Regions from separate parts of the Pseudomonas stagnisoli genome, predicted to be linked through region 3. Evidence: predicted binding sites of a transcription regulator. Region 3 holds the regulator's gene; each other region holds the start of a gene.
What was found. The regulator sigma-54, encoded in region 3, starts transcription at its own class of promoters, with help from an activator protein. The targets are predictions, from matches to a motif close to ANTGGCATNNANNTTGCTNT.
Positions count from the first base shown of each region.

Region 1: the regulator sigma-54 is predicted to act here: its motif matches at 3,240-3,259, upstream of glnA (glutamate--ammonia ligase).
Region 2: the regulator sigma-54 is predicted to act here: its motif matches at 6,349-6,368, upstream of ACOAPY_RS13170 (CmpA/NrtA family ABC transporter substrate-binding protein).

Region 1 is NZ_CP184361.1:4,071,072-4,080,837, forward strand. Features, by position in the region: gene typA (translational GTPase TypA) at 1-1,433, opposite strand, end outside; gene thiI (tRNA uracil 4-sulfurtransferase ThiI) at 1,567-3,024, opposite strand; gene glnA (glutamate--ammonia ligase) at 3,354-4,760, shown strand; gene ACOAPY_RS19550 (DUF4124 domain-containing protein) at 4,926-5,462, shown strand; gene ACOAPY_RS19555 (DUF4124 domain-containing protein) at 5,482-6,105, shown strand; gene glnL (nitrogen regulation protein NR(II)) at 6,303-7,385, shown strand; gene ntrC (nitrogen regulation protein NR(I)) at 7,382-8,815, shown strand; gene yccS (YccS family putative transporter) at 8,982-9,766, shown strand, end outside.
Region 2 is NZ_CP184361.1:2,733,494-2,743,259, forward strand. Features, by position in the region: gene ACOAPY_RS13135 (YgdI/YgdR family lipoprotein) at 53-265, shown strand; partial or broken gene ACOAPY_RS13140 (CmpA/NrtA family ABC transporter substrate-binding protein) at 450-1,665, shown strand; gene ACOAPY_RS13145 (ANTAR domain-containing response regulator) at 1,686-2,264, shown strand; gene ACOAPY_RS13150 (pyridoxal phosphate-dependent decarboxylase family protein) at 2,426-3,778, shown strand; gene alaC (alanine transaminase) at 4,016-5,272, shown strand; gene ACOAPY_RS13160 (hypothetical protein) at 5,312-5,698, opposite strand; gene ACOAPY_RS13165 (hypothetical protein) at 5,832-6,143, shown strand; gene ACOAPY_RS13170 (CmpA/NrtA family ABC transporter substrate-binding protein) at 6,506-7,789, shown strand; gene ntrB (nitrate ABC transporter permease) at 7,804-8,661, shown strand; gene ACOAPY_RS13180 (ABC transporter ATP-binding protein) at 8,672-9,463, shown strand; gene ACOAPY_RS13185 (alpha/beta fold hydrolase) at 9,520-9,766, opposite strand, start outside.
Region 3 is NZ_CP184361.1:3,649,817-3,659,582, reverse strand. Features, by position in the region: gene rapZ (RNase adapter RapZ) at 1-141, opposite strand, end outside; gene ptsN (PTS IIA-like nitrogen regulatory protein PtsN) at 156-620, opposite strand; gene hpf (ribosome hibernation-promoting factor, HPF/YfiA family) at 634-942, opposite strand; gene ACOAPY_RS17655 (RNA polymerase factor sigma-54) at 1,099-2,601, opposite strand; gene lptB (LPS export ABC transporter ATP-binding protein) at 2,742-3,467, opposite strand; gene lptA (lipopolysaccharide transport periplasmic protein LptA) at 3,467-4,012, opposite strand; gene lptC (LPS export ABC transporter periplasmic protein LptC) at 3,999-4,568, opposite strand; gene ACOAPY_RS17635 (KdsC family phosphatase) at 4,578-5,102, opposite strand; gene ACOAPY_RS17630 (KpsF/GutQ family sugar-phosphate isomerase) at 5,103-6,077, opposite strand; gene ACOAPY_RS17625 (ATP-binding cassette domain-containing protein) at 6,324-7,133, shown strand; gene mlaE (lipid asymmetry maintenance ABC transporter permease subunit MlaE) at 7,133-7,930, shown strand; gene mlaD (outer membrane lipid asymmetry maintenance protein MlaD) at 7,930-8,397, shown strand; gene ACOAPY_RS17610 (MlaC/ttg2D family ABC transporter substrate-binding protein) at 8,394-9,044, shown strand; gene ACOAPY_RS17605 (STAS domain-containing protein) at 9,041-9,349, shown strand; gene ACOAPY_RS17600 (BolA family protein) at 9,467-9,706, shown strand; gene murA (UDP-N-acetylglucosamine 1-carboxyvinyltransferase) at 9,720-9,766, shown strand, end outside.

The DNA.
Region 1 (9,766 bases), 420 kb from region 3:
CCAGCCTTGACCGGACCGTAGTGGTCGAAGGTCGAGGTCAGGATACCGGTACCCGAGGTCATGGTCAGGAAGGCGTTACGGAAGCCGATCAGGCCACGCGCCGGGATCACGTATTCCAGACGGATACGGCCCTTGCCGTCGGGGATCATGTTGGTCATGTCGCCCTTGCGCATGCCCATCTGCTCCATCACCGGACCCTGGTGCTGTTCCTCGATGTCGATGGTGACGTTCTCGTACGGCTCCTGCTTGACGCCATCCTTCTCGATGATCACCACTTCCGGGCGGCCCACGGCCAGCTCGAAGCCTTCACGGCGCATGGTTTCGATCAGTACCGAGAGGTGCAGCTCGCCACGACCGGAGACCTTGAACTTCTCGGCGGAATCACCGGCTTCGACGCGCAGAGCCACGTTGTGCAGCAGTTCCTTGTCCAGACGGTCCTTGATGTTGCGGCTGGTGACGAACTTGCCTTCTTTACCGGCGAACGGCGAGTCGTTGACCTGGAAGGTCATGCTCACGGTCGGCTGGTCGACGGTCAGCGGCGGACGCGCTTCTACGTGCTGCGGGTCGCACAGAGTGTCGGAGATGAACAGCTCGTCCATACCCGAGACGCAGACGATGTCGCCGGCTTCGGCCTCGGCCACTTCCACGCGCTGCAGGCCGGAGTGGCCCATGATCTTCAGCACGCGACCGTTGCGCTTGGTGCCGTCATCGCTGATCGCCACCACCGGGGTGTTGGTCTTGATGCGGCCACGGGCAATACGGCCGATGCCGATCACGCCGAGGAAGCTGTTGTAGTCCAGCTGGGAAATCTGCATCTGGAACGGGCCGTCGACGTCAACGTCCGGAACCGGCACGTGATCGATGATGGCCTGGAACAGTGCGTCCATGTTGTCGTCCATCTTCTCGTGGTCCATGCCGGCGATGCCGTTCAGGGCCGAGGCGTAGACGATCGGGAAGTCCAGCTGCTCGTCGGTGGCGCCGAGGTTGTCGAACAGGTCGAAGATCTGGTCGATAACCCAGTCCGGACGCGCGCCCGGACGGTCGATCTTGTTCACCACCACGATCGGACGCAGGCCGGCCTTGAACGCCTTCTGGGTCACGAAACGGGTCTGCGGCATCGGGCCGTCCTGGGCGTCGACCACCAGCAGCACGGAGTCGACCATCGACATCACGCGCTCAACCTCACCGCCGAAGTCGGCGTGGCCGGGGGTGTCGACGATGTTGATGTTGTAGCCGTTCCACTTGATGGCGGTGTTCTTCGCCAGGATGGTAATGCCGCGCTCTTTTTCCTGGTCGTTGGAGTCCATCACGCGCTCGGATTCCGCTTCTTTGCGGTCGAGGGTGCCGGAGAGCTTCAGCAGCTTGTCTACCAGGGTGGTCTTGCCATGGTCGACGTGGGCGATGATGGCGATATTGCGCAGTTTTTCGATCACGATGTCGTCTCGATTGATGATTCTGAAAGCTGTGACCTGGCAGTGTGCCTGGCCGTTGTGAATTCGGGATTACGCGCCGCGAAGCTGGTCGGGAGGGCGGTGGCGGATACTGCCACCGAGCAGGCCGGCCCTTTTAATGCGGGCGATAGACGCGAACATTGGCATGCCCCTCGCTAAGCAGATGGTGGGCATGCAGGCGGCTCATGACGCCCCTGTCGCAATACAGCAGGTACTGGCGGGTCTCATCCAGTTCCTTGAAACGGTTGTTCAGCGCATAGAACGGCAGGGCCTGCACCTCGACGCCGTCGAGCTGCAGCGGCTCGTCTTCGGCGGCATCCGGATGACGGATATCGAGCACGATCTGCCCGGCCAGCGCCTCGGCGACGATCTCGACCTGCAGGTCCTTGCCCAGCTCATCGATCACCTTGTCCACCGTCACCCGCGTCGCACGCTCCAGGGCGCGCTCGAGGATGGCCATGTCGAACTGGCTCTCCTCGTGCTCGATGCGCATGGGCTTGGCCTTGGTGGTCGGGTTGACCGAGATCACCCCGCAGTATTCGGGCATGTTCTTGGCGTATTCGGCGGTGCCGATGCGCACGGCGGTATCGATGATGTCCTGCTTGTGCGAGGCGATCAGCGGGCGCAGTACCAGGGTGTCGGTGACCGCGTCGATCACCGAGAGGTTCGGCAGCGTCTGGCTGGACACCTGGCTGATCGCCTCGCCGGTGACCAGCGCGTCGATGTGCAGGTCCTCGGCGATGCGGCTGGCGGCCCGCAGCATCATGCGCTTGAGCACCACGCCCATCTGGCTGTTGTCGACCTTGCCAAGAATTTCGCCCACGACTTCTTCAAAAGGCACGCTGATAAAGAGTACGCGGTGCGAGCTGCCGAACTTCTGCCACAGGTGGTGCGCCACTTCCATCACGCCCAGTTCGTGGGCACGGCCGCCGAGGTTGAAGAAGCAGAAGTGGGTGAGCAGACCGCGGCGCATCATCTGGTAGGCGGCGACCGTGGAATCGAAGCCGCCGCTCATCAGCACCAGCGTCTGCTCGATCGAACCCAGCGGGTAGCCACCGAGGCCCTCGTGCTGGGCATGGACGATCAGTAGGCGGTCATAACGCACCTCGAAGCGCGCCTCGACCTCGGGCTTCTTCAGGTCGATGCCGGCGGCACCGCACTCGCGACGCAGGCGGCTGCCGACATGGGTCGCCAGGTCCACCGAGGAGAAATCATGGGTGTTGCCAGCGCGCTTGCAGCGCACGGCGAAGACCTTGCCGGCGATTTGCGCACCAAAGTGCGCACGGCACTTCTCGAAGGTGTCGTCGAAATCGACGTAGGGATACTCGTGCACTTCGAGGAAGTGGGCGACGCCCGGCGTACAACGCAGGCGCTCAAACATCTCCGCCTGCACCTTCGGCTCGGTCACCCCACTGATCAGATCAAGGTTGTCCCACTCGCCCTGCACCTCCAACTCGGGATCCAGGTCGCGCAGCACCGTGCGGATGTTCTTCGCCAGCTGGCGGATGAACTGCTTGCGCACCGGCCGGCTCTTGATGGTGATTTCCGCGAAGGGTTTGACGATCAGTTTCATGAAATAGCGGGGGCCGGGCAGGATGCCAAAAAACAGGGGCGCGGATTATAGCGGAAATTGTTCAAGCTTTGATCAAAAACAATAAGCACCCGCAAAAAGCACCAAAAAAGTGCACCTTACGATTAAGTAGCACCGATTCGGTGCGCAAAAATGTTCAAAAAATGGCCACAGCCCGCACAAGCCCTGAGTTTCAGGCCTCCAGCCCATTCCGGGGCACTGGCATGCAATTTGCTCCCTTGTGAGGCAGCCTGGTCTGGCGGACTATCGCGCCCGGCTTAGCACCAATTCCGGAGGCAGGCTCAGCCGGCCCCATCCACCTGGAGGACAGCATGTCGAAGTCGATTCAACTGATTAAAGAACACGACGTGAAGTGGGTAGACCTGCGCTTCACTGACACCAAGGGCAAGCAGCACCACGTGACCATGCCGGCCCGTGACGCCCTGGACGAAGATTTCTTCGAGCACGGCAAGATGTTCGACGGTTCCTCCATCCACGGCTGGAAGGGCATCGAAGCCTCCGACATGATCCTGCTGCCGGTCGACGAAACCGCCGTGCTGGACCCGTTCACCGAAGAGCCGACCCTGATCCTGGTCTGCGACATCATCGAGCCAAGCACCATGCAAGGCTACGATCGTGACCCGCGCTCCATCGCCAAGCGCGCCGAGGCCTTCCTGAAGACCACCGGTATCGGTGACACCGTCTTCGTCGGCCCGGAGCCGGAGTTCTTCATCTTCGACGAAGTGAAGTTCAAGTCCGACATCTCCGGTTCCATGTTCAAGATCTTCTCCGAGCAGGGTTCCTGGAACACCGACGCCGACATCGAAGGCGGCAACAAGGGCCACCGCCCGGCCGTCAAAGGTGGTTACTTCCCGGTTCCGCCGTGCGACCACGACCACGAAATCCGTACCGCCATGTGCAACGCCATGGAAGAAATGGGCCTGGTCGTCGAAGTTCACCACCACGAAGTGGCGACTGCCGGTCAGAACGAAATCGGCGTGAAGTTCAACACCCTGGTCAACAAGGCTGACGAAGTTCAGACCCTGAAGTACTGCGTGCACAATGTGGCCGATGCCTACGGCAAGACCGCTACCTTCATGCCGAAGCCGCTGTACGGCGACAACGGTTCGGGCATGCACGTGCACATGTCGATCTCCAAAGACGGCAAGAACACCTTCGCTGGCGAAGGCTATGCCGGTCTGTCCGAGACCGCCCTGTACTTCATCGGCGGCATCATCAAGCACGGTAAGGCCCTGAACGGCTTCACCAACCCGTCGACCAACTCCTACAAGCGTCTGGTCCCGGGCTTCGAAGCTCCGGTGATGCTGGCCTACTCGGCCCGTAACCGTTCCGCCTCGATCCGTATCCCGTACGTTTCCAGCCCGAAAGCCCGCCGCATCGAAGCGCGCTTCCCTGACCCGGCTGCCAACCCGTACCTGGCCTTCGCCGCTCTGCTGATGGCCGGTATCGACGGCATCCAGAACAAGATCCACCCGGGCGATGCTGCCGACAAGAACCTGTACGACCTGCCGCCGGAAGAAGCTGCCAACATTCCGCAGGTTTGCGGCAGCCTGAAGGAAGCTCTGGAAGAGTTGGACAAGGGCCGTGCGTTCCTGACCAAGGGCGGCGTGTTCTCCGACGACTTCATCGATGCCTACATCGAGCTGAAATCCGAAGAAGAAATCAAGGTGCGCACCTTCGTGCACCCGCTGGAATACGACCTGTACTACAGCGTCTGATCCAGTCCCGACCGCTCATGCGGCCGGCTTGAAAGAGGCCTCCTTCGGGAGGCCTTTTTTTGTCTGCGGATTTTCTTGCGCCAGGCCACGCCGAGCGCCCCTTGTACTTGCCAGGCAGGCGCAGCGGTGCAACCCTTGCTCGCAGAATCATTCAGGAGCCCGACGATGCGCCTGCTCACCGCCTGCCTGCTCTGCGTCCTCGCCCTGCCGGCCACCGCGCAGATCTACAAATACACCGATGCCAACGGCAACACGGTCTTCACCAACCAGCCCCCGGAAGGCCAGGCCAGCGAGTCCGTGGAGCTGAAGCCGACCAATACCGTGGAGGCTCAGCAGCCGCTGGAAATCAAGCAACCAGAAGCGCCGCCTCAGAACCTGCCCCCTTATAGTGAGCTGACCCTGACCGACATTCCGAGCGACGAGGCGCTGCGTGCCAACAACGGCACCTTTAGTGTCGGGGTAAAGATCAAACCCCGCCTACAGCCCGGCCATGCATTCCGCCTGCTGCTGGACGGCCAACCTTACGGCCAACCCAGCAACGTACCGCGGCTGCAGCTGACCAACATAGACCGAGGCGAACACAGCCTCGCCGTCGAAGTCATCAACGGAGAGCGCCAGATACAGCAGAGCCCCACGGTGGTTTTCACTGTGCAGCGCATCAGCGTGAATAGCCCCGCCCGTGTAAATCCCGCGCCCCGATAGAGCTCGCACTGGACTTATCATGCGTCATGTATCTGCAGCCTTGCTGGCTGGACTGTTTACCCTAGGTGCCCAGGCCGGCGTTTACACCTACATCGATAGCGAAGGGAACAGGGTCTTTACCGACCAACCGCAGTCGGAGCACGCCGAGCGCATTGAGCTAGCACCATCCAACGGCATGCCGGCAGGCAAAATTCAACCCCCTGAAGCTGTACCAGAGGCAATCCCCCGCGAGCTCGGCTATCAGGTATTGCGCATCCTGATTCCCGAGCCGGATGCCACCATTCGTGACATGGCCGGTAGTTTGATCATTACCGCCACCAGTGAGCCCGGCCTACATCCTGGCCACGGCTTTCGCTTGATCATGGACGGCAAACCAGTGGGCACTCCGGGTGCAAGCCCGGTTTTTTCCCTGGAAAATATCGACCGAGGCACTCATCAGATATCAGTTGAAATAGTTGACCCTCAGGGGCGCATCGTCGAACGCACGCCTGCCCAGCCCTTCCACATGAAGCGCATTTCCTTGGCAGAGAAACGCCGCGCCAATCCTTGCAAGAAGAAGGACTGGGGGGTGCGCCCGGAATGTCCAATCGAGGACAAGCCAAAAGATCCGCCCAAGGACATTCCGCTGGTCCCCTTCATCTGAAAGTCCGGAACAATGCACCACTTTGATGCATTGAGCTGCACCGATTTCTATACTCTCCCTGTTTTGGTTCACTCGATCCGTCGCCGGCTGCGCCGAAACGCAGCCTGAAGAGCGGCGCCGGGCAAAGATGCGCGTCTTTTCGGGGCCTTGGTTTGCTTTTTGCATTTTCCAGCCCATCGCCAGGACCCAGACCTGCCATGATCAACGACGCGCTGCACCGCCTACTGCTGGATAACCTGACCACCGCAACCATCCTGCTCAACGCCGAGCTGCGCCTGGAATACATGAATCCGGCCGCCGAGATGCTCCTGGCGGTCAGCGGCCAGCGCAGCCACGGCCAGTTCATCAGTGAACTGTTCACCGAGTCGCCCGAGGCGCTCAGCTCGCTGCGCCAGGCCGTGGAACACGCCCACCCTTTTACCAAGCGCGAGGCGATGCTCACCTCGCTTTCTGGCCAGACCATCACCGTCGACTATGCGGTGACGCCAATCCTCAACCGCGGCCAGACCCTGCTGCTGCTGGAAGTGCACCCGCGCGACCGCCTGCTGCGCATCACCAAGGAGGAAGCGCAGCTGTCCAAGCAGGAGACCACCAAGCTGCTGGTGCGTGGCCTGGCCCACGAGATCAAGAACCCGCTCGGCGGCATTCGCGGCGCGGCGCAGCTGCTGGCCCGGGAGCTGCCGGACGACGGCCTGCGCGACTACACCAACGTGATCATCGAGGAAGCGGATCGCCTGCGTAACCTGGTCGACCGCATGCTCGGCTCGAACAAGCTGCCGAGCCTCTCCATGACCAACATCCACGAGGTACTGGAGCGCGTCGCCAGCCTGATCGAGGCCGAAGCCCAGGGCAGCATCACCCTGGTGCGCGACTACGACCCGAGCATCCCCGACCTGCTGATCGACCGCGAGCAGCTGATCCAGGCCGTGCTCAATATAGTGCGCAACGCCCTGCAGGCGCTGTCGAGCCAAAGCGACCTGCGCCTGGGCCGTATCAGCCTGCGCACCCGCACCCTGCGCCAGTTCACCATCGGCCACACCCGCCACCGCCTGGTGGTGAAGATGGAGATCATCGATAACGGCCCGGGCATTCCGCCAGAGCTGCAGGAAACCATCTTCTACCCCATGGTCAGCGGCCGTCCGGACGGCACCGGCCTGGGCCTGGCCATCACCCAGAACATCATCAGCCAGCATCAGGGCCTGATCGAATGCGAGAGCCACCCCGGCCACACCGTCTTTTCGATCTTCCTGCCCCTGGACCAAGGAGCCACACCGTCATGAGCCGCAGTGAAACCGTCTGGATCGTCGATGACGACCGCTCCATCCGCTGGGTGCTGGAGAAGGCCCTGCAGCAGGAGGGCATGACCACCCAGAGTTTCGACAGCGCCGACGGCGTGCTGACCCGCCTGACCCGCCAGCAGCCGGATGTGATCATCTCCGACATCCGCATGCCCGGCGCCAGCGGCCTCGACCTGCTGGCCCGGATTCGCGACCTCTATCCGCGCCTGCCGGTGATCATCATGACCGCGCACTCCGACCTGGACAGCGCGGTCGCGTCCTACCAGGGCGGCGCCTTCGAGTACCTGCCCAAGCCGTTCGACGTCGACGAGGCCGTCTCGCTGGTCAAGCGTGCCAACCAGCACGCCCAGGAGCAGCAGGGCCTGGAGGCGCCGGCGGCACTGGGGCGTACGCCGGAGATCATCGGCGAGGCGCCGGCGATGCAGGAGGTGTTCCGCGCCATCGGCCGCCTCTCCCACTCCAACATCACCGTGCTGATCAACGGCGAATCCGGTACCGGCAAGGAACTGGTCGCCCATGCCCTGCACCGCCACAGCCCGCGTGCGGCCGAACCTTTTATCGCGCTGAACATGGCGGCGATTCCCAAGGACCTGATGGAGTCCGAACTGTTCGGCCATGAGAAAGGCGCCTTCACCGGCGCGGCCAACCAGCGGCGCGGACGTTTCGAGCAGGCTGACGGCGGCACGCTGTTCCTCGACGAAATCGGCGACATGCCTGCCGATACGCAAACCCGCTTGCTGCGCGTGCTGGCCGATGGCGAGTTCTACCGCGTCGGTGGCCACACCCCGGTCAAGGTCGATGTACGCATCATCGCCGCCACCCACCAGAACCTCGAATCGCTGGTGCAGGCCGGCAAGTTTCGCGAGGACCTGTTCCACCGCCTCAACGTGATCCGCATCCACATCCCGCGCCTGGCCGACCGCCGCGAGGACATCCCGACCCTGGCCCGCCACTTCCTGGCCCGCGCCGCCCAGGAACTGGCAGTGGAACCCAAGCTGCTGAAGAGCGAGACCGAGGATTACCTCAAGCATCTGCCCTGGCCGGGTAACGTGCGCCAGCTGGAGAACACCTGCCGCTGGATCACCGTCATGGCCTCCGGTCGCGAGGTGCATATCGATGATCTGCCGCCGGAGCTGTTGAGCCAGCCGCAGGAGAATGCCCCGGCCGCCAATTGGGAGCAGGGCCTGCGCCAGTGGGCCGACCAGGCCCTGGCGCGCGGCCAGTCGAGCCTGCTGGACAGCGCCGTGCCGGCCTTCGAGCGGATCATGATCGAGACCGCACTCAAGCACACCGCCGGCCGCCGCCGCGATGCCGCCGTACTGCTGGGCTGGGGCCGCAACACCCTGACCCGCAAGATCAAGGAACTGGGCATGAAGGTCGACGGCGGCGACGATGACGACGGCGACGACTGATCACCAGCCAGGTTGACGAAGACGGGCCCACGGGCCCGTTTTTCTTTGCCGGGCACGAGCGCTATCCTCTGAGCGGAAGGTCAAAAAAAAATGGTGCCCCGAGGACCATCCGCGCCGTCTGCTTCGGCCAACCACCTTTTTCTGCCCGGCGGGTAGCCGTTCGCCCATGCCCTCATCCTTGCAACACACCTGGCGCCAGCTCTGGGCGCGCGAGAAATTCACCTACGGTGTACGGGTGCTCATCGCCCTGGCTGGAGCCATGGCGCTGTGCTGGTACCTGGACCGCATCGCCTTCGTCATTCCGTTGTTCCTCGGCTGCATTGCCAGCGCCCTGGCCGAGAGCGACGACCATTGGCGCGGCCGCACCCAGGCACTGCTGGTCACCCTGGCCTGCTTCGGCGCCACGGCCACTGCCGTGCAGTTGCTGTTCCCCTACCCCTGGCTGTTCGGCGCGGGCCTGGCCCTGGCCACCTTCGCCATGACCCTGCTCGGTGGCATCGGCGAGCGCTATGCGGCAGTCGCCCAGGCCACGCTGATTCTGGCGATCTACACCGCGATCGGCCTGGAGCACCGCAGCCACGCCAGCGGCGGCTTTTGGCAGGAGCCGCTGCTGCTGATCGGCGGTGCCGCCTGGTATGGCCTGCTCGGCATTCTGTGGAGCGTGCTGTTCAGCCAGCAGCCGGTGCAGCAGGCACTGTCCCGGGTGTTCGAGGAGCTGGGGGGCTACCTGCGCCTGAAGGCCTCGCTGTTCGAGCCAGTACGCAAGATCGATCTGGAAGGTCGACGGCTGGCTCTGGCACGGCAGAATGGTCAAGTGGTCACCGCGCTGAATCAGGCCAAGGATGTCATCCTCAACCGCATGAGCCGCAAACGCAGCGGACAGAAGACCAACCGCTACCTCAAGCTGTACTTCATCGCGCAGGATATCCATGAACGCGCCAGCTCCTCGCA
Region 2 (9,766 bases), 920 kb from region 3:
CGGGCTCGCGCCCGGTTAGAGTGCCGCATAACCACACACTGGGAGTGAAACGATGAAACGCCACCTCTGTATCGCCGCGCTGTGTCTGCTGAGCCTTACCGGCTGCGCCAGCGAGTACATCATCACCACCAACGATGGGCAGATGCTCACCAGCTACGGCAAGCCGGAACTGGACGAAGACACCGGCATGCTCGAGTTCGAAGACGGTGAGGGACGCAAGCAGCAGATCCCGCAGACCCAGGTCAAGCAGATGCTGGAACGCTGAGTTCGCGCCGCCCTCCTGACCCCGCTTCGGCGGGGTTAGTTTTGTCTGGCACATCGCTTGCTTAGTCCATCGCAACAAGCTGACACCAACGGCGGTGACAGCACTCAGACAATGGCGTCGTTTCCCGCGGGCACTGGCTGCACGCGTGAGCGACGCTTTTTTGTTCAACGGCGGAACAAACACGATGACCGATACCAGCAATACCCGTAGCGATGCCCTGGCCTGGGTCGCCGGCAGCGATGCACCGGAGAAGAGCGCACTGAATCTGGGCTTCATGGCCCTGACAGACTCCGCCTCGCTGATCGTCGCTGCGACACAAGGCTTCGCCCAGCCCTACGGACTGACCCTCAACCTGCAGCGCCAAGCTTCCTGGGCCGGCCTGCGCGACCGCCTGCTGAGCGGCGAGCTGGATGCCGCGCAGATGCTCTACGGTCAGGTCTACGGCATCGACCAGGGGCTCGGCGGTCCGGCCACCGAAATGGCCATCCTCATGGGCCTGTGCCAGAACGGCCAGGCCATCAACCTGTCGCAACCGCTCAAACAGGCCGGCGTGACCAGCGCCGAGGCATTGGCCGCGCGCGTGCACCAAGGTGGCGCAAAGCTCACCTTTGCCCAGACCTTCCCCACCGGCACCCATGCCATGTGGCTGTACTACTGGCTGGCGGCCCAGGGCATCCATCCGCTGGAGGATGTCAGCACCGTGGTGGTCCCCCCCTCGCAGATGGTCGCCCACCTGCGCGCCGCCCGCATCGACGGCTTCTGCGCCGGCGGCCCCTGGGGCGCCCTGGCGGTCGAGGAAGACCAGGGCTTCACCCTGGCCACCAGCCAGGACATTTGGGCAGACCACCCGGAAAAGGTGCTCGGCGTGACCCGTGAATTCGCCGAGCAGTACCCCAACACCGCCCGCGCTCTGACCATGGCCGTGCTGGAAGCCAGCCGCTTCATCGATGAGAGCGAAGAGAACAAGCGCGGCACTGCGCAGCTGATCAGTGGCAGCGACTACGTCGACGCACCGCTCTCGGCGATTCAGCCACGCTTCCTCGGACCAGTACGAGGACGGCCTCGGCCACGCCTGGCTGGACGCCCACCCGCTGCGCTTCTTCGCCGGCGGCGAGGTGAACATGCCGTGGCTGTCCGACGGCATGTGGTTCCTCACCCAGTTCCGCCGCTGGGGCCTGCTCAAGGACGATCCGGACTACCTCGGCATCGCCCGCCGCATCCATCGCCTGGACCTCTACCGCAGCGCCGCCGAAGCCCTCGGCATCGCGGTGCCGGAGCAGCCGATGCGCACCTCCACGCTGCTCGACGGCAGCGTCTGGGACGGCAGCGATCCAGCCGGATACGCCCGCTCCTTCGCCATTCATGCCCGCGCCAACGGCGCCGCCGCCATCGCCCTGTAACGGACCGAGATAACCGCCAGATGCTACGCATACTCCTGATCAACGATACGCCGAAAAAGGTCGGTCGCCTGAAGAGCGCGCTGGTCGAAGCCGGCTTCGAGGTGATCGACGAATCCGGCCTGACCATCGACCTGCCCGAGCGGGTCGAGGCGGTGCGCCCCGACGTGGTGCTGATCGACACCGAATCGCCCGGCCGCGATGTAATGGAACAGGTGGTGCTGGTCACCCGTGACCAGCCACGGCCGATCGTCATGTTCACCGACGAGCACGACCCGCAGGTGATGCGCCAGGCCATCCAGTCCGGGGTCAGCGCCTACATCGTCGAGGGTATCCAGGCCGAGCGCCTGCAGCCGATCCTCGACGTGGCCATGGCCCGCTTCGAGAGCGATCAGGCCCTGCGTGCCCAGCTGCAGGCCCGCGACGCCCAGCTGGCCGAGCGCAAGCGCATCGAGTTGGCCAAGGGCCTGCTGATGAAGATGAAGAGCTGCAACGAGGAAGACGCCTACACCCTGATGCGGCGCCAGGCCATGAGTCGCCAGCAGAAGCTGATCCAGGTGGCCGAGCAGATCATCGCCATGCACGACATGCTCGGCGACTGAGGCCTCGGGCGGTGCAACTGTACCGCCCGCAAGCCAACTGTTACTCCCGCTGCGACGGAGCAGATCCGCACTGTACGACCATCTGCAGACAACTGTGTACCTGCTGCTGCAGAGACACTGCGGCTATCGTGAGGGCATCCACCTGCCATCACGGAAGCGCCATGCCCACCGAAGAACGCCAGCTGCTGGCCGAGGCTGACCGCCGCGCCCTCGCCTACCTTGACCAGACACCCGCACGCCGGGTGTTTCCCGACGCCGATGCCATTGCTGCACTGGACACCTTCGATCAGGCCCTGCCGGAGCACGGCCGGGCCCCCGAACAGGTTCTGAAACAGCTCGACGAAGTTGGTTCGCCAGCCACCGTAGCCAGCAACGGCCCGCGCTACTTCGGCTTCGTCATCGGCGCCACCCTCCCCGCCGCTGCGGCTGCCGAGCGCCTGGTGCTGGCCTGGGACCAGTGCGCTTCCTCCTTCGACAACTCGCCGGTCGCCGACCGCCTGGAGAAAGTCGCCGGGCGCTGGGTCTGCGAGGCGCTCGGCCTGCCCCGCGAAAGTGCGGTGGGCTTCGGCACCAGCGCCACCGCCTGCACCCTGGCCTGCCTTTCCGCAGCACGGCGCACGCTGCTGGCCCGCCTGGGCTGGGACTTCGATGCCGACGGTCTGATAGGCGCACCGGAGATCCGCGTGGTGCTCTCGGAAACCGCGCACATCACGGTGAAGAAGGCCCTGCGCATCCTCGGCTTCGGCATGAACCGCCTGCACTACGCCGCGGTCGATGCCCACGGGCGCGTCGATCCGGCGCGCCTGCCCGCGCTGGACGCACGCACCCTGCTGATCCTGCAGGCCGGCGAAGTCAACACCGGCGAGTTCGACCGCTTCGCCGAACTGATTCCCGGGGCCCGCGCTGCCGGCGCCTGGGTACATGTCGACGGCGCCTTCGGCCTGTGGGCCAGAGCTTCCTCCTCGACACACCTGGCCGAGGGCGTGGAGCTGGCCGACAGCTGGACCAGCGACGGCCACAAGTGGCTGAACACCCCCTACGACAGCGCCATGGCCATCTGCCGCGACGCCGACGCCCTGGCCGCGGCGATGAACAGCGATGCCGCCTACGCCACGGCAAGCAAGGATGCACAGAAGAACCTGACCCTGGAATTCTCCCGGCGCGCCCGCGGCGTGGCGATCTGGGCGGCACTGGCCAGCCTTGGCCGCGACGGCCTGCGCGAGATGATCGACCGTCATATCCGCCAGGCCGGCGAGCTGGCCGAGGCGCTGCGCGCCGGTGGCTACCAGGTGCTCAACCGCGCGGTGCTCAACCAGGTGCTGGTGCGCGGCGACTCGGATGCGCAGACCATCGCCATCCGCGAGGCAGCCCAGGCCTCCGGCGAGGTCTGGTTCGGTCCGACCGTCTGGCAAGGCCGCCCGGCCTTCCGCCTCAGCCTGTCGTCCTGGCGTACCCAGGATGAGGACGTGCAGGCCCTGGCCGAACTGCTGCTGCGCCTGAAGCGACAGCTCTGACGCGGAAACGCCCCTCTCCCCAGCCCTCTCCCGTAAACGGGAGAGGGAGCCAAAGCGAGCCGCATGTACCCGACCCGCTGTGCAGACACGTCCCTGGTTCCAACAACTGCTCCGCCCCATTGCCACAGAACTGCTCTGGACAACGGCAGGCCCGCACCCTTATCTTCGCGCCAGGCCACATGCAGGTGGCCTGCGTCGCTCGGACGGTTCCGGGCGCTTACGTACTTCGAGGACAGCATGGCTGACAATGCCAAGCGCCGCTTTGCGCGCATCGATCGTCTCCCCCCCTACGTTTTCAATATCACCGCCGAACTGAAGATGGCCGCCCGCCGCCGTGGCGAGGACATCATCGACTTCAGCATGGGCAATCCGGACGGCGCCACCCCGCCGCATATCGTCGAGAAGCTGGTGCAGGTCGCCCAGCGCGAAGACACCCACGGCTACTCCACTTCCCGCGGCATACCGCGCCTGCGCCGCGCCATCTCTCGCTGGTACAAGGACCGCTATGACGTGGAGATCGACCCGGAAAGCGAAGCCATCGTCACCATCGGCTCCAAGGAAGGCCTGGCACACCTGATGCTGGCCACCCTGGACCACGGCGACACCGTACTGGTGCCCAACCCCAGCTACCCGATTCACATCTATGGCGCGGTGATTGCCGGCGCTCAGGTGCGCTCGGTGCCGCTGGTGCCGGGCGTGGACTTCTTCGCCGAGCTGGAGCGGGCCATCCGCGAAGCGATTCCGAAACCGAAGATGATGATCCTCGGCTTCCCCTCCAACCCCACCGCGCAGTGTGTGGAGCTGGACTTCTTCGAGCGGGTGGTGGCCCTGGCCAAGCAGTATGACGTGCTGGTGATCCACGACCTGGCCTACGCCGACATCGTCTACGACGGCTGGAAAGCCCCGTCGATCATGCAGGTGGAAGGCGCCAAAGATATTGCGGTGGAATTCTTCACCCTGTCCAAGAGCTACAACATGGCCGGCTGGCGCATCGGCTTCATGGTCGGTAATCCGGAACTGGTCAGTGCCCTGGCGCGGATCAAGAGCTATCACGACTACGGCACCTTCACCCCGCTGCAGGTGGCGGCCATCGCCGCCCTGGAAGGCGACCAGCAGTGCGTGCGCGATATCGCCGAGCAGTACCGGCAGCGCCGCAACATGCTGGTCAAGGGCCTGCATGAAGCTGGCTGGATGGTGGAGAAGCCCAAGGCCTCCATGTACATCTGGGCCAAGATCCCCGAGCCCTATGCCCATATGGGCTCGCTGGAGTTCGCCAAGAAGCTGTTGCTGGAGGCCAAGGTCTGCGTCTCGCCGGGCCTGGGCTTCGGCGACTATGGCGACGACCACGTGCGCTTCGCCCTGATCGAGAACCAGGACCGTACCCGTCAGGCCATCCGCGGCATCAAGGCGATGTTCCGCGCCGATGGTCTACTCGAGGCGCCACCCACCAAACCGAAACGCGCCACCGACAAGGCCAAGCCTGCAGCGGTGTAAGAAGGCCAAGGCCCTGACACGAGTCGGGGCCTTTTCATTTCAGCCCGAGTAATCCAGCGCCGTCCAGGCCCGCGACAGGTCGCTGGCAATGCTGCACCCGGGCCGCTCCAGAGCCTCGCCGGCACCATGGGCCAGGCGTGTCACCTCACCCTCGCCACCGCGCTCGGTCAACCACTGCAGGCGTCCGCAGTTGGGCGTTTCGATCACGTAGCTGGCGGCGATGCTCGATTCCTGCCCCGGCAGCTTGACCACGTCGAGCACCCTGCCGGCCTCCTCGATCCGCTTGCCATCGCGCACCAGCACGGCCCAGGCCGCGCCGCCCTCGATCACCAGGTAGGCGCCGTTGGCCTTGGGTTGTTCCAGTTGCGGCTGGGCACAACCCGCCAGCACGGCCAACAGCAGAAATGTCATCAGCTTGTGGTGCATATAAGCGACTCCTGTTCCGACTTCGGTTGCGATGCGCCGACGGCACTTGAGCTGTACTATTATCCAGTAGTGTTTATTTGTACAGTATTTTTCATTTACTCTTGTGCGGCCCTGGAACCCGAGGAGATCGACCATGCTGGACGTGCTGCAGCTGAAGAACAAAGTGAACCAGATGCCGCTGGAGAGCATCCGCGCCACGGTCGACGAGCTGCGCCTGGAAGGCCTGGTCACCGGCAGCAAGACGCCCTTCAAGCGAGTGCATTTCAACACCTGTTTCGCCGAGATCGAGGCGCTGCTGCAGCGCGCGGGCTACCACCGCCAGGTCGACGTGGTCGGCTACCAGGGCCAGGCCTACGCACTGTTCGATCCAGGCCGCTGGGAGGCAGTGGAAGTGTTGCGCTGGCTCAAGGAGTACGTCGAGGAGGCACAGCGCCAGCGCGTCTGAATCGGCGAGGCACCGAACCAAAAGCGCTCACACTGGCACACACCTGGCCCCCGCACGGTGCAGATGCTTGCACCGCCCTGCACCTGCGACAGCCAAGTCGCACCGTCCCTGGAAGCACCTAAGGTACTGACCAGAAAGACTTTTGTAGGCAGTTAAGGACATCGGAGAGGGTCTTGCCGACGACGCTCTCTGAGCGCGAAGGAAAACTGGCAAGGGCCTTGCAAAGGCCTTGTCAGATTCCAGCGCAGCACACCAACGGCGGTGAGCCGCGGATCACGGACAACGGCGTCCGTCAGAACACCCTCCCCCATCGGGCGTTCTGGCGTACGCCGTTTTTTATTGCCCATGAAAAGGAACACCCCATGAGTGAGCGTGATTCGAAAAAACCGGTCGACAACAGCCGCCGCAATTTCCTCAAGCAGTCCATCGCCATCGCCGGCACGGTCGGCGGCATCGCCGCCCTGGGCCTGTCCGCCCCCGGCTTCCTGCGCAGCGCCGCCTATGCCGCCGGCTCCGACGCCCCGGAAAAAGCCGCACTGAAGATCGGCTTCATTCCGCTGACCGACTGCGCCTCGGTGGTGGTCGCCGCCACCCAGGGCTTTGCCGCCAAGTATGGTCTGACCATCACCCCGAGCAAGGAGGCCTCCTGGGCCGGCGTACGCGACAAGCTCAACACCGGCGAGCTGGATGCCTCGCACGTGCTCTACGGCATGATGTACAGCTCCCAGCTCGGTATCGCCGGCCCGCAGAAAGACATGGCGGTACTCATGGGCCTCAACCAGAACGGTCAGGCCATCACCCTGTCCAAGCAGCTCAAGGAAGCCGGCATCACTACCGGTGAGCAGCTTGCCGCGCATATCAAAAAGGGTGGCAACCCGCTGACCTTCGCCCAGACCTTCCCCACCGGCACCCACGCCATGTGGCTGTATTACTGGCTGGCCCACTACGGCATCAACCCCTTCACCGACGTGAAGACCATTACCGTGCCGCCGCCCCAGATGGTGGCCAACATGCGCATCGGCAACATGGACGGCTTCTGCGTCGGCGAACCCTGGGGCGCACGGGCGATCTTCGACAAGATCGGTTTCACCGCCACCACCACCCAGCAGATCTGGGCCGACCATCCGGAGAAAGTGCTCGGCTGCTCCCGTGAGTTCGTCGAGCAGAACCCCAATACCGCCCGCGCCCTGGTCATGGCCCTGCTCGACGCCAGTCGTTTCATCGAAGCCAGCGCGGAGAACAAGAAGGCCACCGCCAAGCTGATATCCGGCAAGGCCTACGTCAACGCGCCGACCGAGGTGATCGAGCAGCGCTTCCTCGGCAACTATGAAGATGGCCTGGGCAACAGCTGGGAAGACAAGAACCCGATGGCCTTCTGCAAGGACGGCAGCGTCAACTTCCCCTACCACTCCGACGGCATGTGGTTCCTCACCCAGTTCAAGCGCTGGGGTCTGCTCAAGGACGACCCGGACTACGCCGCCGTGGCCGCCCAGGTCAACCAGACCAAGCTCTACAGCGAAGCCGCCGGCGCTCTCGGCATCGCCGTGCCAAGCAGCCCGCTGCGCAGTAGCACGCTGATCGACGGCAAGGTCTGGGACGGTTCCAACCCGGCGGCCTATGCCGCGTCATTCGCGATCAAGGCCTGAGGAGGTAAGTGAGCATGAATGCCCCTGTCAACGCGCCACTGCCGGTGGTCAAAGCCGCCGCGTCCAGCGTGCCTCCGCGTCCGGCCTCGCCGGTCGCGGAGGCGCTCGCCGCCCTGTGCAAGGCGGCCATCCCGCCACTGCTAGGCATCGCCCTGTTCATCGGCCTCTGGGCCCTGGTAGCAGCGCGCAGCGAAGGCCTGCCGGGCCCACTCTCAACCTGGTACGCGGCGCTGGAACTGTTTGCTGATCCGTTCTACGACAATGGCCCCAACGACATGGGCATCGGCTGGAACATTCTCAACTCGCTCGGTCGGGTGGGTGTCGGCTTCGGCCTGGCGGCGCTGATTGGCATCCCACTGGGTTTCGCCATTGGCCGTTTCGCCTTCCTCGGCGGCATGCTTGCACCGATCATCAGCCTGCTGCGTCCGGTATCGCCACTGGCCTGGCTGCCGATCGGCCTGCTGGTGTTCGAGGCCGCAGGCCCCGCCTCGATCTGGGTGATCTTCATCAGCTCGATCTGGCCGATCATTCTCAACACCGCCGCCGGCGTGGCCAGCGTGCCGCAGGACTACCTCAACGTGGCCCGCGTGCTCAAGCTGTCGGAGTTCAAGGTGCTGACCCGCATCCTGTTCCCCGCCGTGCTGCCGCACCTGATGACTGGCATCCGCCTGGCCATCGGCGTGGCCTGGCTGGTGATCGTCGCTGCGGAAATGCTCACCGGCGGCGTCGGTTTGGGCTTCTGGGTATGGGACGAGTGGAACAACCTCAACGTCGAGCACATCCTCATCGCCATCATCATCGTCGGCCTGGTCGGCTTGGCCCTGGAGCAGGCGCTCCTGCTGCTGGCCAAGCGCTTCGACTACGCGAATTAAGGAGCCATCGATGGACAAGTTCGTTGAGCTGACCGCCGTCAGCAAACACTTCGACACCAAGAAGGGGCGCTTCCAGGCCCTCAGTGACGTCAACCTGAGCATCGCCAAGGGCGAGTTCGTCTCGCTGATCGGCCACTCCGGCTGCGGCAAATCCACCGTGCTCAACCTGATCGCCGGCCTGCTGGAGGCCAGCGAGGGCGGGCTGATCTGCAACGGCCGCGAGATCGACGGCCCTGGCCCGGAGCGCGCCGTGGTGTTCCAGAACCACAGCCTGCTGCCCTGGATGACCTGCTTCGGCAACGTCCACTTGGCGGTAGAACGGGTATTCGGCGGCAAGGAAAGCAAGGCGCAGCTGAAGGAACGCACCCTGCAGGCACTAAATATGGTGGGCCTGAGCCACGCTACTCACAAGCACCCCAACGAGATCTCCGGCGGCATGAAGCAGCGCGTCGGCATCGCCCGCGCCCTGGCCATGGAACCCAAGGTGCTGCTGATGGATGAGCCCTTCGGCGCCCTGGATGCCCTTACCCGCGCGCACCTGCAGGACGAGCTGCTGCGTATCGTCGGCCAGACCCACAGCACCGTGGTCATGGTGACCCACGACGTCGACGAGGCGGTACTGCTCTCTGATCGCATCGTGATGATGACCAACGGCCCGGCCGCGACCATCGGCGATATCGTGCAGGTCGAGCTGGCCCGCCCGCGCGACCGCCTGGCGTTGGCCAATGACAGCCAGTACCACGAGTACCGCACGGCCGTGCTGGAGTTCCTCTACCAGCGCCAGCAACGCCCGGCGGCTTGAGCATGGCGGCATCATGAGCCCGGCCACATGCCGGGCTTTTTCTTGCCGCCAGGCAATCAGGACTGCGCCAAAGCCATCTCGCGCGGACTGCCTGTCGCGGTCGTCAGCCACTGGTCGATGCAGTCGACCACCGACTGTGGCGCACGCAACCAGGCGCTATGCGGGTTCTCCTGCGGTGGGCGCGGTGAAGCCAGATACAGCAGCTGCGGCTCGACCTGGATCAGTTCGGCCAGGCCCTGCGTGGATGCGGGCGGAGCGAACTTGTCACCCTCGATCTGGATATACAGCGAGGCCACCCGGTTG
Region 3 (9,766 bases):
CTGCAACAGGGCGCGCTCGGCCAGGTCAGGCAGCAGGCCGGCCGGCAGGTTGTCGATGCAGTAGAAGCCGTTGTCTTCCAGCACGTCGAGGGCAGTGCTCTTGCCCGAGCCGGAACGACCGCTGACGATGATCAGACGCATGACGCCCCCCGTGTTCAGTGGCCGCTCTGGACGTCGACCACGACCTGGTACAGGCCCTCGTTGCTCTGTGCCTGGCGCAGACGGTCGCGCACATCCGCGCGGTCGAGCATGCTGGCGATCTGCCGGAGCAGCTCCAGATGCTCATCGGTGGCCGCTTCCGGCACCAGCAGGACGAACAGCAAATCGACCGGCGCGCCGTCGATGGCATCGAAGTCCACCGCCGCATCCAGGTGCAGTACGGCGCTGATCGGCGCCTGACAGCCCGGCAGGCGGCAGTGCGGGATGGCGATGCCGTTGCCGAAGCCGGTGGAGCCGAGCTTCTCGCGGGCAATCAGATTTTCGAAGATGTCCTGAGCGTCCAGATCGGTGAGATCGCGGGCAACCAGGTTGGCAATCTGTTCGAGTACACGTTTCTTGCTGCCTCCCGGCACGTTCACTAGAGAACGTGCGGGAGTCAGTATGGTTTCGAGTCGGATCATGAGGGGGGTGGTGTCAGCGAGCCGTGGCGCCTTGCAGGCGACCCAGCTGCTTTTCCTTGTGCTTGATCAGTTGTCGGTCGAGTTTGTCGGTCAGCAGGTCGATGGCCGCATACATGTCTTCGTGCTCGGCGTTGGCCACGATTTCACCGCCGGCAATGTGCAGGGTCGCTTCGATCTTCTGCTTCAGCTTCTCGACCTCCATGATGACCTGCACATTGGTGATCTTGTCGAAATGGCGTTCCAGCCGGCTCAACTTCTCGCCGACATAGTCACGCAGAGCGTCGGTCACATCCAGTTGATGTCCACTGATGTTGACTTGCATACCGCTTCTCCTTGTTGCCTGGTGTAAGAGACAGACTAGCTTGTCTGCCGCCGTAACACGTTGGCTGAAAGGGCTGGTGCACTGCGGGCCATGCTTCCCCCATGCAGGGTATCTGGCGCTGGTACGGTGGTGCAGAAGCCTTCCGTTCAGGGCCGCTTACATCAGTCGCTTGCGTTCGCTGGATGGTGCTATGCCGAGCGATTCGCGGTACTTGGCGACAGTGCGGCGGGCTACCTGAATGCCCTGTGCTTCCAGTAAACCAGCGATCTTGCTGTCACTCAACGGCTTTTTCGCGTTTTCCGCGGCCACCAGTTTCTTGATGATGGCGCGGATTGCGGTGGACGAGCATTCGCCGCCTTCGGAAGTGCTGACGTGGCTGGAGAAGAAGTACTTCAGCTCGTAGATGCCACGCGGGGTATGCATGAATTTCTGCGTGGTGACGCGCGAGATGGTCGACTCGTGCATGCCCACCGCCTCGGCGATGTCGTGCAGGACCAGAGGCTTCATCGCCTCGTCGCCGTAGTCGAGGAAGCCGCGCTGGTGCTCGACGATCTGCGTCGCCACCTTCATCAGCGTTTCGTTGCGGCTCTGCAGGCTCTTGATGAACCAGCGTGCTTCCTGCAGCTGGTTGCGCATGAAGGTGTTGTCGGCGCTGGAGTCGGCGCGCTTGACGAAACCGGCGTACTGCGGATTGACGCGCAGACGCGGTACCGCCTCCTGGTTCAGCTCCACCAGCCAGCGCTCGTTGTGCTTGCGCACGATTACGTCCGGCACCACGTACTCGGGCTCGTTGGCCTCGATCTGCGAGCCCGGGCGCGGGTTGAGGCTTTGAATGAGCTCGATGATCTGCTTGAGCTCGTCTTCCTTGAGCTTCATGCGGCGCAGCAGCTGGCTGTAGTCGCGGCTGCCGAGGACATCGAGGTACTCGCTGGCCAGGCGCTGTGCTTCGCTCAGCCAGGGTGTGTTGGCGGGTAGCTGGCGCAGTTGCAGCAGCAGGCATTCGCGCAGGTCGCGGGCGCCGATGCCGGCGGGCTCGAAGTGCTGGATGCGATGCAGTACGGCCTCGACCTCGTCGGCTTCGACCTCCAGTTCCGGGTCGAAGGACTCGACGATCTCGTCGATGCTCTCTTCCAGGTAGCCCTGGTCGTTGATGCAGTCGATGATGGTGACGCCGATCAGCTTGTCCTTGTCGGACATCGGCACCAGGTTCAGTTGCCACAGCAGGTGACTCTGCAGGCTCTCGCCGGCGGAGGTGCGGGTGGTGAAATCCCACTCGTCGTCATCGTTGCTCGGCAGGCTGCTGGCGCTGGTCTGGTAGACGTCTTCCCAGGCGGTGTCGACGGGTAGTTCGCTGGGAATGCGGTCATGCCAGTCGCCGTCTTCGGCGCTTTCGTTGTTGTTGACCGCGACCGTGCTGTCCTGGAAGTTCGAGTTGTCCTGCTGAGTGGTTCCGGCCTGTTCGGCCGCATCGGCCATCGGGTCGGAGTTGTCGAAATCTTCGCCGTCTTCCTGACGTTCCAGCATGGGGTTGGATTCCAGGGCCTCCTGGATTTCCTGCTGCAGGTCCAGGGTGGAGAGCTGGAGGAGACGGATAGCCTGTTGCAGCTGCGGAGTCATCGTCAGCTGCTGGCCCATCTTGAGGACTAGCGACGGTTTCATGGTGTGGGGCTGGGTACCTTGTTCACTTGCCGGCGCGCGGCGCCATCCACTGCAGGGCGGCGAACCGCCCTAGGAAGCAAATTATATGCCTGACCTTGAATGATTCTAGCCCTTTGCGCAAGCCTCGCACGGGGCTCGGCTCACAGACGGAATTCATGCCCCAGGTAGACTTCCTTGACCAGCTGGTTGGCCAGGATGGTTTCGGCATCGCCCTCGGCGATCAGCTGGCCGTCGTTGACGATGTAGGCGGTCTCGCAGATGTCCAGGGTCTCGCGCACGTTGTGATCGGTGATCAGTACACCGATGCCCTTGGCCTTGAGGTGGTGGATGATCTGCTTGATGTCGCCCACCGAAATCGGGTCGACGCCGGCGAAGGGTTCGTCGAGCAGGATGAACTTCGGTTCGGTGGCCAGGGCGCGGGCGATTTCTACGCGGCGCCGTTCGCCACCGGACAGGCTCATGCCCAGGCTGTCGCGGATGTGGCTGATGTGGAATTCCTGCAGCAGGGCTTCCAGGGCCTTGTCGCGGCCGGCGCGGTCGAGGTCCTTGCGGGTCTCGAGGATGGCCATGATGTTGTCGGCCACCGACAGCTTGCGGAAGATGGAGGCTTCCTGCGGCAGGTAGCCGATGCCGGAGCGGGCGCGGCCATGCATGGGCTGGTGGCTGAGGTCCTGGTTGTCGATCAGCACGCGGCCCTGATCGGCCTGGACCAGGCCGACGATCATGTAGAAGCAGGTGGTCTTGCCGGCGCCGTTGGGGCCGAGCAGGCCGACGATCTGGCCGCTGTCGATGGACAGGCTGACGTCGCGGACCACCTGGCGGCCCTTGTAGCTCTTGGCCAGGTGCTGGGCTTTGAGAGTCGCCATTACTGCGCCTGCCCCGCTTGGCCGTCTTTCTTGCGCGGTTGCAGGATCATGTCGATCCGCGGGCGTGGCATCGAGACATTGCTACCCGTGGCGCGGCCGGCGTTGACGATCTGGCGCTGGGTGTCATAGACGATCTTCTCGCCTTCGAAGGTATTACCCTGCTGGATCACCTTGGCCTGATCGATCAGCACGATGCGCTCGTTGGTCGCGTAGTACTGAATGGTCAGGCCGTAGGCCTTGACGATGTCCTTGTCGGCGGAAGGCTTCTGCTCGTAGTAGGCCGGTTTGCCCACCGAGGTGAAGACCTCGATTTCGCCATTGGCATCCTGGGTGATGGTCACGGTGTCACCAGTGATCTTCAGGGTGCCCTGAGTGATCACCACGCCGCCGCGATACACCGCCACGCCTTGCTTGTCGTCCAGTTCTGCGCTGTCCGCCTGCACCCGGATCGGTTGGTCGCGGTCGCTGGGCAGTGCCCAGGCGCTGGCGCTTCCGAGCGCGGCGCCCAGGCTGAGCAGTAGGGGGAAGGTTTTAACGAACCTCATGCTGGCCTCTTACGTTGGACAGCAAGCTGATCTTGCCGTCGTTCATGTACGCTTTCATTCCCTGTGCCGTGGTCACCCCATTGGCGGCCTCGATTCTAACGGCTTGCTGGGTCTGCGCATATTCTTTGTCTGGGAATACGGTGGCGCGGCTGGTGGTGATCACGGTGGCGCGGTTCTGTGCATCGGTGCGGGCAATGCGCACGTTGTCGATCAGCTCGACCTGCTTGCCCTCCGGTGCGACCTCGCCCTTGTCGCTGCGCACATGCCAGGGGTACTGGGTGCCGCGGTACAGTTGCAGATCGGGCTTTTCCACCAGGGTGATGTCGCTGGCCTTGATGTGCTCCAGCTTGGTGGCGGTCATTTCGTACTGCAGTTGGCCGTCTGCCTGGAACTGCTGGGCGCTGGCACCGACCACATAGAAGTCGATGGTGGTGTCGGATTCGGCGGCCGCCTGGCGCTCCATGAAGCTTTCCGGGCGGACGTTCCAGTAGCCGAGGGCGCCGATCAGGGCTACCGCCAGCAGGCCGATCACGTAATTGCGCAGTTTGCCGTTCATGGGTGATTCCTAGAGGTAGGCAGCCTGGGCGGCTTCCAGCGTGCCCTGGGCGCGCATGATCAGCTCGCAGAATTCGCGTGCCGCACCTTCGCCGCCGCGGGCGGCGGTGACGCCGTGCGCATGCTGGCGCACGAAGCTGTCGGCGCTGGCCACGGCCATGCCCAGGCCGACGCGGCGGATCACCGGCAGGTCGGGCAGGTCGTCACCCAGATACGCGACCTGGTTATAGGATAAGCCCAGCTCGCCGAGCAGTTCATCCAGAACGACAAGCTTGTCCTCGCGGCCCTGGTACAGGTGCTGGATGCCCAGGTTCTGGGCGCGGCGCTCGACCACCGGGGTCTTGCGTCCGCTGATGATGGCGGTGCGCACCCCGGAGTTGATCAGCATCTTGATGCCGTGGCCGTCCAGGGTGTTGAAAGTCTTGAACTCGCTGCCGTCCGTGAGGAAGTACAGGCGGCCGTCGGTGAGTACACCGTCGACGTCGAAGATGGCCAGTTTCACGCCCTTGGCGCGTTGCAGCAGGTCGGCAGTCATTTACATCACTCCGGCGCGCAGCAGGTCGTGCATGTTGAGGGCGCCAACCGGCTTGTCCTCGTCATCCACCACCACCAGCGCGTTGATCTTGTGGTCTTCCATGATTTTCAGTGCCTCGGCGGCGAGCATCTCGGCGCGAGCGGTCTTGCCGTGCAAGGTCATTACCTGGTCGATGCTGGCATCGCGCACATCGATGCCCTTGTCCAGGGTGCGGCGCAGGTCGCCGTCGGTAAAGATGCCGGCGAGCTTGCCGTCGGCTTCGACGATAACGGTCATGCCCAGGCCCTTGCGGGTCATTTCCAGTAGCGCATCGCGCAGCGAGGTGCCGCGTGACACCAGTGGCAGGCGCTCGCCAGCGTGCATCACGTTCTCCACCTTGAGCAGCAGGCGTCGGCCAAGGGCGCCGCCCGGGTGGGAGAAGGCGAAGTCTTCGGCGGTGAAGCCTCGGGCTTCCAGCAGGGCAATGGCCAGAGCGTCGCCGATCACCAGGGAGACGGTGGTGGAGGAGGTCGGTGCCAGGTTGAGCGGGCAGGCCTCCTGGGCGACGCGGGCGTCCAGGTTGACTTCGGCAGCCTTGGCCAGTGGCGACTCCGGGTTGCCGGTCATGCTGATCAGCTGGATGCCGAGGCGCTTGATCAGCGGCAGCAGGGTGACGATCTCGGCGGTGGAACCGGAGTTGGAAAGGGCCAGCACCACGTCTTCCTTGGTGATCATGCCCATGTCGCCGTGGCTCGCCTCGGCAGGGTGCACGAAGAAGGCCGGTGTGCCGGTGCTGGCCAGGGTGGCGGCGATCTTGTTGCCGATGTGCCCGGACTTGCCCATGCCGACCACTACGACGCGGCCCTTGCAGGTCAGGATCATTTCGCAGGCGCGCACGAAGTCGGCGTCGATGCGGCTCAGCAGGCTTTCGACGGCCTCGGCTTCGAGGCGAATGGTGCGTTGCGCGGACTGGATCAGGTCGCTGGTCTGGCTCATGGGTACTTCGCGGGACTCGACACAAAAGGAAGCGAGTATAACGACAAAGCCGCTTTGGCTCACCTGAAGTGCGTTGCCGTCATTGCATCTTGTGACCATTTGTTATGAAAAGGTTGCAGTGGCTTGGGCTGCAGGCCCCGCCGATGCTATATTCCGCGCCCTGTTCGGCCCTGACTGCGGCGCCAGGTATCCCCGTCGCGGGTTGTGGCGTCTGACCCGGGAAGGTCCGTGTAACAAGGAGTTTGGATGAGCGCCGAGAATGCCTATGCCGTCGAGTTGAAGGGCCTGACCTTCAAGCGTGGCGCGCGCAACATCTTCGACAATGTCGATATCCGCATACCGCGTGGCAAGGTCACCGGCATCATGGGGCCCTCCGGCTGTGGCAAGACTACGCTGCTGCGGCTGATCGCCGCCCAGCTCAAGCCGGCCAGTGGCGAGGTCTGGGTCAACGGACAGAACCTGCCGAGCCTGTCGCGCAGCGATCTGTTCGACATGCGCAAGCAGTTCGGCGTGCTGTTCCAGAGTGGGGCGCTGTTTACCGACCTGGATGTGTTCGAGAACGTGGCCTTCCCGCTGCGCGTGCACACCCAGCTGTCCGACGAGATGATTCGCGACATCGTATTGATGAAGCTGCAGGCCGTGGGCCTGCGTGGCGCCGTCGAGCTGATGCCGGATGAGCTGTCTGGCGGCATGAAGCGTCGCGTGGCATTGGCCCGGGCGATCGCCCTCGACCCGCAGATCCTGATGTACGACGAGCCGTTCGTCGGCCAGGACCCCATCGCCATGGGTGTGCTGGTGCGCCTGATTCGTCTGCTCAACGATGCCCTCGGCATCACCAGCATCGTGGTGTCCCACGACCTGGCCGAGACCGCCAGCATCGCCGACTACATCTACGTAGTGGGCGATGGTCAGGTGCTGGGGCAGGGCACGCCGGCTGAGCTGATGAACTCAACCAACCCGCGCATTCAGCAGTTCATGAAGGGTATACCGGACGGTCCGGTGCCTTTCCACTACCCGGCTCCGGGCTACCTCGACGATTTGCTGGGAGCGCGCTGATGCGTAGGAAGTCCCCTGTTGAACGCATAGCCCTGCTTGGGCGCGCGGGTATAGATGTGGTGCAGGCGATGGGGCGTTCGACCCTGTTCCTGCTCAGTTCGCTGTTCGGTCGCAGTGGTCTGCGCAACGGCGGCCAGTTGCTGATCCGACAGCTGTATTCGGTGGGCGTGCTGTCGCTGCCTATCATCATCGTCGCCGGGCTGTTCATCGGCATGGTGCTGGCGCTGCAGGGTTACAACATCCTGACCAGCTACGGCTCGGAGCAGGCGGTCGGGCAGATGGTTGCCCTGACCCTGTTGCGCGAGCTCGGCCCGGTAGTGACCGGCCTGCTGTTCGCCGGGCGTGCCGGCTCGGCGCTGACCGCCGAGATCGGCAACATGAAGTCCACCGAGCAGCTGTCCAGCCTGGAAATGATCGGCGTCGACCCGCTCAAGTACATCATCGCCCCGCGCCTGTGGGCCGGTTTCATCTCCATGCCGCTGCTGGCCGCGATCTTCAGCGTGGTCGGCATCTGGGGCGGGGCGATGGTTGCTGTCGACTGGCTGGGTGTCTATGAAGGTTCGTTCTGGTCGAACATGCAGAACAGCGTGCAATTCACCGAAGACGTGCTCAATGGTGTGATCAAGAGCGTGGTGTTCGCCTTCGTGGTGACCTGGATTGCCGTGTTCCAGGGCTATGACTGCGAGCCCACCTCGGAAGGCATCAGTCGTGCCACCACCAAGACCGTGGTCTACGCCTCCCTGGCCGTGCTCGGCCTCGACTTTATTCTGACCGCCCTGATGTTTGGAGATCTCTGATGCAAAGCCGCTCCCTGGAAATCGGCGTCGGCCTGTTCCTGCTGGCCGGACTGCTGGCGTTGCTGCTGCTTGCCCTGCGGGTCAGCGGCCTGTCGGCCACGAGTTCGGGTGACACCTACAAGCTGTATGCGAACTTCGACAATATTGCTGGTCTGACTGTCAGGGCCAAGGTCACCATGGCTGGCGTGACCATCGGCAAGGTCACCGCCATCGACCTGGATCGCGACAGCTACACCGGTCGCGTGACCATGGAGATCGAAAAGCGGGTCGACAACCTGCCGCTCGATTCCACGGCGTCCATCCTCACGGCCGGCCTGCTGGGTGAGAAGTACATCGGCATCAGCGTCGGCGGCGAGGAAGATCTGCTCGCGGACGGCGCCACCATTCACGACACCCAGTCGGCGCTGGTACTGGAAGACCTGATTGGCAAATTCCTGATGAACTCGGTGAACAAGGACAGCAAATGAACACCCTCAATCTCCTGCGTCGCGGCCTGCTGATCCTGCTGGCGAGCCTGCCCCTGGTGGCGGCGGCGGCGCCGACCGCGCATGACGTGGTGAAGAGCACCACCGACGAGCTGATTGGTGATCTGAAGGCCAACAAAACCGGTTATCAGCAGAACCCACAGGCCTTCTACGATACGCTGGAGCGCATTCTCGGGCCGGTGGTCGATAGCGCGGGCATCTCGCGCAGCATCATGACCGTCAAGTATTCGCGTCGCGCCAGCGATGAGCAGCTCAAGCGTTTCGAAGACAACTTCAAGCGCAGCTTGATGCAGTTCTACGGCAACGCCCTGCTCGAGTACGACAATCAGAACATCCGCGTGCTGCCGGCCAAGGTCGAAGGCGCCGACCGCGCCAGTGTCGGCATGGAAGTCAGTGACAGCAAAGGCACCGTCTACCCCGTCTCCTACACCATGGTGCAGCTCGATGGGCAGTGGAAGCTGCGCAACGTGATCATCAATGGCATCAACGTCGGCAAGCTGTTCCGCGATCAGTTCGCCGACAGCATGCAGCGCAACGGCAATGACCTGGACCGCACCATCGATGGCTGGGCCGAAGTGGTGGCCAAGGCCAAGGAAAGCACCGAAGGTCAGCAGGCGAGTGGCCAATGAGCGAGACCGCCATTCGTCAGGGTGCCGGCGGCGAGCTGCTGCTCAGCGGTGTGCTCGACTATCGCAGCGGGCCGGCTCTGCGTGAGCAGGGGCGGCAACTGATCGCGGCCAGTGCGGCCAGCGCCCTGGTCCTCGATTGCGCCGCCGTGGAGAAGTCCAGCAGCGTCGGTTTGTCCCTGCTGCTCGCTTTCATGCGTGATGCCAGGGCCGCCGGCAAAAGCCTCAAGGTGCGCGGACTGCCGCAGGACATGCAGGGCATCGCCCGGGTTTCCGGTCTGCACGAGCTGCTCGACCTGCCGGCCTGACCCCGCAGCAGAGCCCTCCGTCTGCCGGGCTTCGCAGGCGGGGGGCTTTTTTGTATGATTGCCGACCCGCGAGCCTTGGCCCGCCCATGAATTCTTTTGCGCCGATCGAGGTTGAGCATGCAGGCCGTAGAAGTTAAGAACCTCCTTGAGGCCAAGTTGCCCAACACCCGTGTCGAGGTGGAAGGCGAAGGCTGCAACTTCCAGCTGAACCTGATCAGCGACGAACTGGCCGCGCTCAGCCCGGTCAAGCGCCAGCAACAGATCTATGCCCACCTCAACGAGTGGATCGCCAGTGGCGCCATCCACGCCGTGACCATGAAATTCTTCAGCCAGGCCTCCTGGGCCGAGCGTTCTTGAGCCCGAGACCCGAATGGACAAACTGATCATCACCGGCGGTATCCGCCTCGACGGCGAAAT